One region of the Chloroflexus sp. MS-CIW-1 genome, then DNA from elsewhere that is predicted to be linked to it. Evidence: a T-box and tRNA genes for the amino acid it is inferred to sense, from the RefSeq annotation. Region 1 holds a T-box; the other holds one or more tRNA genes.
The links. A T-box is a leader RNA that pairs with one kind of tRNA and senses whether it is charged. The one in region 1 lies ahead of ileS (isoleucine--tRNA ligase), so its partner is inferred to be a tRNA-Ile.

Region 1 (4,213 bases):
CCAACGATCACCTGATCGAACGCTATCTCGAAGGCGGTGAAGATGCGCTAACCCGTGAAGAGCTGTTGCTCGGCCTACGCACCGGTATCGCTGATGGTTCGATTGTGCCGGTCTTCTGTGGATCGGCCACTGAAGTTGTTGGCATCGCTCAACTGCTCAACGGTATCATCGACTCGATCCCCTCGGCAGGCCGGAAGACGACGACTGCCACCGATCTGACCACCAACCAGGAAGTTGAACTGCGACCCAGCCGTGACGAGCCACTGGCAGCGCTGGTATTCAAGACGGTGTCCGACACCTATGGCAGGCTGAGCTACTTCCGTGTCTTTTCGGGTGAAGTGCGCGCCGGTATGACCTTGTTCAATGCCCGTACCCGCAAAGAAGAACGGATTGCCCACGTCTACATCGTGCGCGGCAAAGAGCAGATCGAGGTCGAAGCCGTTGGCCCTGGTGACATTGGCTTACTGACCAAACTCGGCGATACGCAGACCAACGACACACTCTGTCTGTCGTCGCGCCCACTTGCGGTCAGTCCCATTCAGTTCCCTGCCCCGGCTTTCATTGCAACCGTGAAACCACGTACCCGTGCCGACCTTGACAAGCTCAGCTCGGCGCTCAGCCGGATGATCGAAGAAGACCCCTCTTTGCAGGTATCCCGCGATGCACGTACTGGCGAAGCCCTGCTGAGCGGTCTGAGCGAGACTCATCTTCAGATAGTCGCTGAGCGGATGAAGCGTAAGTTCGATGTCAACATCGACCTCGAACTGCCCCGCATCCCCTACCGCGAAACCATTCGCAGCGTTGCCACTGCTCAGTATCGCCACAAGAAACAGACTGGCGGTGCTGGTCAGTTTGCCGATGTTGCCCTGCGCGTCGAACCGTTGCCCCCTGATCCCAATCGCGAAGACCCGCTCGAATTCGTCAACGAAATTGTGGGTGGTGTGATCTCGCGTGGATTCATGCCGGCCATCGAAAAGGGTATTCGCGAGGCGATGGAAGAGGGCATCATTTCGGGGAACCCAGTGGTTGATGTGCGTGCAGCAGTCTACGACGGCAAAGAGCACCCGGTCGACTCGAAGGAAATTGCTTTCAAGACGGCGGCTAAGGAAGCATTCCGCCTCGCCGCTCAGAAAGCTGGCGTGATCATCCTCGAACCGATCTACAACATGGAAATCATTGTCCCTGACCAGTTCGCTGGCGACGTGATGAGCGATATGAGTACACGCCGGGGCCGTGTGCAAGGGATGATGCCAATGGGGAATGGCAAAACGGTAATCCACGCCCAGGCACCGTTGGTAGAGATTCAACGTTATGCAACCGACCTGCGTGGCATGACTCAGGGGCGCGGACGGTTCTCGATCAGCTTTGCCGGTTATGAAGAGGTGCCGCCGCATCTGGTTAACCAAATCGTAGAAGCCCACAAGAAAGAGCTGGAAGCGGCACACAGCCATTAGTGTCTGAGAAAGCCCCTGCGGCCTGTAACCCCAGGCTGCAGGTTGGTACGACAATGCACCGTCATACTCCTCACCGGAAACCGTCTTGTAGTATTCGGTATATGCCCTGACCATCCCTGCATCCAACAGTAGAGGGTAGAATATACTACAAACCGTAGTACTACACCAGCCGGAGCGGGTTCGCAACCCGCTCTATAGGGTGATGCAGGTGAGGGGGCAGCCCTCACCCCCGGCCCCTCTCCCGCACTGCGGGAGCGGGGAGAGCTGAGGACACGGTATCGTTGACAGCCGCAGGGACACTCCTGCTCCGCTCATCCCCCTTCCTCTCCCGCAGCGTGGGAGCGGAAGGAAGGCAGGGGGGAAGGTGAGGGGGCAGCCCTCACCCCCGGCCCCTCTCCCGCACTGCGGGAGAGGGGTGATCTGGTTCGTGAACGCGGTATCGTTGCCAGCTGCAGGATTGCCTCTGCTCCGCTCACCCCCCTCCTCTCCCGCAGCGTGGGAGAGGAGGGGGCAGGGGGGAGGTGAGGGCCGCCAACACCCTACCTTGACGTAACGCCATTCCCGCCGTATACTGTCAAACAATGGCGATGACGGGGACGAGTACCTATCGCCTGCTCTTCAGCGAGCCTGGGATGGTGGAAGCCAGGTAGAAGCAGCGATAGCGAAAATCACCCCTGAGCTGGCAGGTGAACTGCCTGGTCGGATGACCTGCATAGTAGCTGCGCCCGGAACGCCCACCGTTATCGGGGCAGAGCGTTGTCTGACGCTCACAGAGTGCGATGATCCGTGATCACTGTTCACGGCATCGAAGTGGGGTGGTACCGCGGGGCTTCTGAGCCTCGTCCCCTAATGGGGACGAGGCTATTCGTTTGGTTCAGATGGAGGCACTATGTTCAGACCGGTTGATACAAATGTCAAATTTCCTCAGCTTGAAGAATCGATTCTTAGCTGGTGGGAAGCCAACGACATCGTCGCAAAATCGCTGGCAGCAGGCGAAAAGCCATTTGTCTTCTACGAAGGGCCGCCGACATCGAACGGTCGTCCGGGATTACACCACACCATCTCGCGCAGTTTCAAGGATGTGATCCTGCGCTATCGCGCCATGCAGGGCTATCGCATTATCGGTCGCCGTGAAGGTTGGGACACTCACGGCCTGCCGGTCGAAATCGAGATCGAAAAGAAGCTCGGTTTCAGCGGTAAACCTGATATTGAGCGCTTCGGGATCGCTGAGTTTAACCGTCTCTGCCGTGAAAGCGTTTGGGAATATATCCAGGACTGGAAGGCATTTACGAAGCGAATCGCGTTCTGGCTCAGCGAAGATGCCTATATTACTTACGAAAATGACTACATCGAGTCAACCTGGTGGATCTTCCGCCAGTTGTGGGATCGTGGTCTGTTGTTCCGCGACTACAAAGTGACCATGCACTGCCCCCGCTGTGGCACGAGCCTCAGCGACCACGAGGTTAGCCTCGGCGCTCGCGATGATGTAGATGATCCCAGTGTCTATATCAAGTTCCGCGTTAAGGGTGTCGTTGCTCCTCCACCGGCAGTCGATGGTACCCTTGAAGGTGCATTCCTGGTGGCCTGGACGACAACGCCGTGGACGCTGCCGGCCAATGTTGCCCTGGCCGTGAAACACGATGCGGAATACGTTGAAGTCGAGCACCATGGTGAGCGGTTGGTGATGGCTGCTGCGCTCGTGAATCAGGTGTTGCCAGCCGATAGCTTTACCGTGTTGCGCTACTTCCGCGGCAACGATCTGGTTGGCCTGCGCTATGAACCCCTCTTCTGCGGTGTGCCCGGCGCCGGTGATACGGTCGATTGGGATACTGCCTATCGTGTGATCGCCGATGAAATCGTTAGCCTCGATGACGGTACCGGCATTGTACACATTGCGCCAGCTTACGGCGATCTTGAAGTTGGTCGGAAGCACGGCCTGCCAACCCTTTTCTCAGTCGGGTTAGATGGGCGGGTATTGCCTGAATTTGCCGACTTAGGCTTCGCCGGCAAGTTCTTCAAAGAGGCCGATCCGGACATTACGCGCAACTTGAAGCAGCGTGGTCTGCTCTTGCGCAGCGGTCGGGTACGCCACTATTATCCCTTCTGCTGGCGCTGTAGCACACCGCTCCTCTACTATGCTAAGCGTTCGTGGTACATCCGCACGACGGCGTTTAAAGCCGATCTGGTTGCCAACAACCAGCAAATCCACTGGGTGCCAGAACATATTCGCGATGGCCGCTTCGGCAACTGGCTCGAAAACAATATCGATTGGGCGATCAGTCGCGAGCGCTACTGGGGAACCCCCATCCCGATCTGGACGAACGCCGACGGTTCGTACATGGTCTGTATCGGCTCGCTCGCCGAGTTAGAGGAAAAGGTCGGTCGGTCGTTACGTGATCTCGACCTTCATCGTCCGTATATCGACGAGGTGGTGTGGGAAGACCCCGAACACGGCCTGATGCGGCGTATTCCTGATGTGGCCGACTGCTGGTTTGATAGTGGGGCAATGCCGGTTGCGCAGTGGCACTACCCCTTTGAAAACCGTGACATCTTCGAGATGGCTCATCCAGCCGACTACATCTGCGAAGCGGTGGATCAAACCCGTGGTTGGTTTTATACCTTACACGCCATCAGCACCCTGCTCTTTGATCGTCCGGCCTTCAAGAACGTGATCTGTCTTGGTCATATTCTTGATGAAAACGGGCAAAAGATGAGCAAGAGTCGCGGCAACGTGATCGAGCCGGAAGAGGTGATTAACG
Region 2 (4,213 bases), on a different contig from region 1:
CGAAAGGTGGGGTCGTAGTTTGCGGTGGTATTCACATGAGTCCGATTCCGGCTTTTCCCTACGAGTTGCTCTGGGGTGAGCGAGTGGTACGTTCGGTTGCCAACCTTACCCGCGAGGATGGTGAAGCCTTTCTCCAGATCGCCCCGCAGGTACCTGTCCAGACTACCGTCGAGGTGTTTCCACTCGCGGAGTTGAATGCTGCCCTCTACGCATTACGTCAGGGTACGATTCACGGTGCAGCGGTCATTCAAATCGCTGGAAGCAAAGCATAGTATGCTCTGGGTGGTGTAGCGTTATCCCAGTTCAGTAAATATTTCAGCTTCCTTCCGCCAGTCCATGCAAGAGGAAGGGCGATATGGCAGATGGTACGCTGCGGCGCTGCAATAAGCAGCCCTACGCCGAGGAAGGTGGCTGCTCCCTCAAATGATGATGGGCGGGTCTATAACCCGCCCTGTCGTTGGTAGAACGTATCATCAGGTGAGCAGACATAGGTGGGACAAGGGTCTGCTCAATCGATGATTCAGGCATTTGTGCGCCGCACTCGTTGGAACAGGCGCTGCCACCAGCGGTACCACCACGATTGTTTGCGGCGTAACCGCTGCGCCATCCGCACCAATCGTTCACGCTCGGCTTCACGGATCAGGTCACGTTGATGGATCGTCGTTGCCGTTAATTCGAGCCAGGTGTCGTTCATAAGATTCCTCCTCAACCGTTGAGCGACGAAAAGACGCCATTGTCATTCGTCGGGTGCCAGACGATTGATATCTGACACCGAAATGTAGTATAGCGCCTCAATAGGAGATTGTGTAAAAAATAACAATCACACACGGTTAGCACTTGATTACCGATGAGCAAACGTCGCGCTATCCTCCAGCAAAGATGTGACCAAATGCGTTATGCGGATGCGCTCAGCCTATCGTTTTACCGAGAAGGAGTGATGACGCAGATAGATGAACGTGATGGTTATTGAGGCGAAAGCGTTTTCATTCTGATCACTCTTCTATCAGGCCTGGTACGATCGCGCAGGTTGTTGATCCAGACCTGGGACTACCTGGTAGAAGTGAGGAGAGAGGGAAGAAGAATGAGAGGAATGGAGCGATTCGCACCTTGTCCGCAGTGCGTGTAGAGGCATGCTGCATCTCTTCCGACATTGGTCATCCCAACCCCTTGTTGATCCGCTGATCATACCCGGCGCGACATCGGGAGCGGCGGGTTTCCTACCCCGTTTGTGGGAGCATCGTGCGCTTGCCTGGGTGTACGAGCCTCTGGCTCGCATCGTGCGCTTGCCTGGGTGCACGAGCCTCTGGCTTGCATCGTGCGCTTGCCAGGGTGCGCGAGCCTCTAGCTCGCATCGTGCGCTTGCCTGGGTGCACGAGCCTCTGGCTCGCATCGTGCGCTTGCCAGGGTGCGCGAGCCTCTGGCTCGCATCGTGCGCTTGCCAGGGTGCACGAGCCTCTAGCTCGCATCGTGCGCTTGCCAGGGTGTACGAGCCTCTGGCTCGCATCGTGCGCTGGGGTGCCGGAACGAAGGTACGGTCAAGCCCGGCGCAACATCGGGAGCGGCGGGTTTCCTACCTCGCTTGCGAAGAGCATGGAAGTGCTTGCGGAGCGACGGAATGTTGATACGCCAATGGATCCCAGCCGCTCACCACACAATTCCCCAACAGCACCAAAGGCCGTGGTATAACCACGGCCTTTAGCACAGCAGGAGGGGGAGGAAAATATTGGTGGAGCGAAGGGGATTCGAACCCCTGACCTTCTGCGTGCAAAGCAGATGCTCTACCAACTGAGCTATCGCCCCAAAACAAGAGAGAATAGAGAATGGAGAGGCATTCCCTATTCTCTCGTGGTTGGTGGGCGTAGGTGGACTCGAACCACCGACCTCAATCTTATCAGGATTGCGCTCTAACCTGCTGAGCTATACGCCCTCGCAACGCAGGAAAGTATAACATAGCGTGAAGGGGATGTCAAGTTGGCCTGGTTGTATTAGGGGTTTTTAGAATGCTCAGTTGTTGGTCATGTTCACCAACAAACGTCGTTCACCCTGTTGCGACGATCGCCAAATCGATGCCGCTTGCCTTAGTGTGTGGGCCGCCAGGCCGTATCCTGCGGCGGCAGCGGTAGACCTAGGCCCGTCGCAGGAGCACACCGGCTGGGCAAGTCGGGAAACTGCCCCTACCATACGCGCATCATCGGCGAGCGATCATAGTCCTGACTGTAGACTACCGTCGGCGCGGGCAGCAGCATGTGCCGAGGCATGCTGTGGACATTCCGCTTACTCCTTGCTCCTCTGCCCACTCTCCTCACTGCGCCGCTGCCTGGTAGAGTGAAAACGTTGAAAAGCTATGTTATTACGGTTTTAAGTTGACAAACTTATTAAATTAGTATATTCTAATCTTGTCGCTTAGCACGTTCTGAATAGTATGTCACTGCTTATGGAACTGCTCGTCGCTCAGGATATTGGCTATCACATCGATGGACGCTGGCTGCTCCGTGAGGTATCACTGTCACTGTCTGCCGGTGAGGTGGTTGCCCTCGTTGGGCCGAATGGTGCCGGCAAGAGTACACTTTTGAGCCTGCTTGCCGGTGATCTGACCCCATGCAACGGCATAATTCAACTTTGTGGCAAACCACTTCACCAGATGTCTGCGCTCGCACAGGCACAACGGCGTGCCGTACTACGCCAGCAAGTCGCGTTGACGCTTCCCTTCACCGTGTTGGAAGTGGCACTTATGGGTCGGGCACCCTATCTACACCGTCGTGCAGAATGCGAAGAAGACCGCATCATTGCACAAGAGGCTCTGGCTCGAACGGAAACAGCGCTGTTCGCTGATCGTCCGTTACCGACCCTTTCTGGTGGTGAACAGGCGAGGGTACATATGGCGCGCGTTTTGGCTCAGACTACGCCTATCTTGCTGCTTGATGAGCCAACCGCTGCGCTCGACTTACGTCATCAACATCGGGTGTTACGTCTGACCCGCCAGCTCGCCGATCAGGGTGGCGCCGCTCTGATTGTGCTCCACGATGTGAATTTAGCCGCTTTGTACGCTGATCGGGTCGGAGTGATGCATCAGGGATGTCTCCGTGCAATCGGTAAGCCATGGGATGTCCTGCGTGCCGATCTGCTAAGCGACGTGTACGGTGTATCAATCATTGTGCAGCCGCATCCGCAGGTGGCTGCGCCGCTTGTACTTAGTTTGCCGGAAGGTACTGAAAGGAGTGGATATACGTATGTGGTCGAGGTTCGCTAAATGCTTCACGCTAATTCTTTTGCTGGTTGTCCTTGCTGCCTGTGGCACCGGTACTTCCGCGACAGTTCCAACCTCTCTTCCGGCGCCTACCAGTGCACCAACGGTTGCCCCGATACCGACCACAGCTTCAGCACCAACATCGGCACCGGTTGTAGCTTCTGAAACAACTGCTGTTGCCACGCTTGAACCAATACTGCCGGCAACAGTAACCGATTATCAGGGTGAAACGGTTGTTATCGATTCGGTTGACCGGATTGTCAGTTTGACCGGCGATATTACAGAGATTATCTTTGCGTTGGGGATGGGTGATTTCGTGGTTGGGGTTGACTCAAGCGCGACATATCCCGCCGAGAAGACCAAAGCTCTGCCTAACATTGGCTATCAGCGTCGGCTAAGTGCAGAGGGTATTCTCTCGTTGAATCCGACATTGGTGATCGGGGATGAGGCTGCCGGTCCTCCGGAGGCTCTGGCTCAGATTCGTTCAGCCGGAGTTCCGGTAGCGTTGGTAGCTGATCCGCCAACGCTAGAGGCGCCAATGCAAAAGATCCTGTTTGTGGCTCGTGCGCTTGGTATCCCAGAACGAGGGTATGAACTGGCTGGTCAGGTTGAAGCCGAGATCGCTCGTGCGCGTGCCGAAGCTGGTACTTTAGCGCGTTCGCCGCGCGTGTTGTTTCTCTACCTGCGTGGAACGGATGTGCAACAGGTGGCTGGCGCCAATACCGCGATTGATGCAATGATTACTGCTGCCGGAGGAACGAATGCCGCGACCGAGGCCGGTATTGTGAACTATGCTCCGCTCAGTGCTGAGATGGTGATTGCTGCGCAGCCAGATATAATCCTGGTACTTTCCAAGGGTCTTGAATCAGTTGGTGGTATCGATGGTCTGCTCCAGATTCCCGGTCTGGCCGACACACCGGCCGGTCAACAGCGACGAGTCATCGACTTTGACGATCTCTATCTGCT

Region 2: it has a tRNA-Ile gene. The T-box ahead of ileS (isoleucine--tRNA ligase) is inferred to sense a tRNA for this amino acid. The anticodon was not compared.

The regions. Positions count from the first base shown of each region.
Region 1 covers NZ_JAUBWR010000003.1:246,884-251,096, reverse strand. The annotation lists gene fusA (elongation factor G) at 1-1,454, shown strand, start outside; T-box leader at 2,033-2,304, shown strand; gene ileS (isoleucine--tRNA ligase) at 2,344-4,213, shown strand, end outside.
Region 2 covers NZ_JAUBWR010000001.1:1,888,588-1,892,800, forward strand. The annotation lists gene QTO31_RS07610 (zinc-dependent alcohol dehydrogenase family protein) at 1-272, shown strand, start outside; gene QTO31_RS07615 (hypothetical protein) at 521-694, opposite strand; tRNA gene QTO31_RS07620 (tRNA-Ala) at 1,725-1,800, opposite strand; tRNA gene QTO31_RS07625 (tRNA-Ile) at 1,851-1,927, opposite strand; gene QTO31_RS07630 (heme ABC transporter ATP-binding protein) at 2,423-3,250, shown strand; gene QTO31_RS07635 (ABC transporter substrate-binding protein) at 3,231-4,213, shown strand, end outside.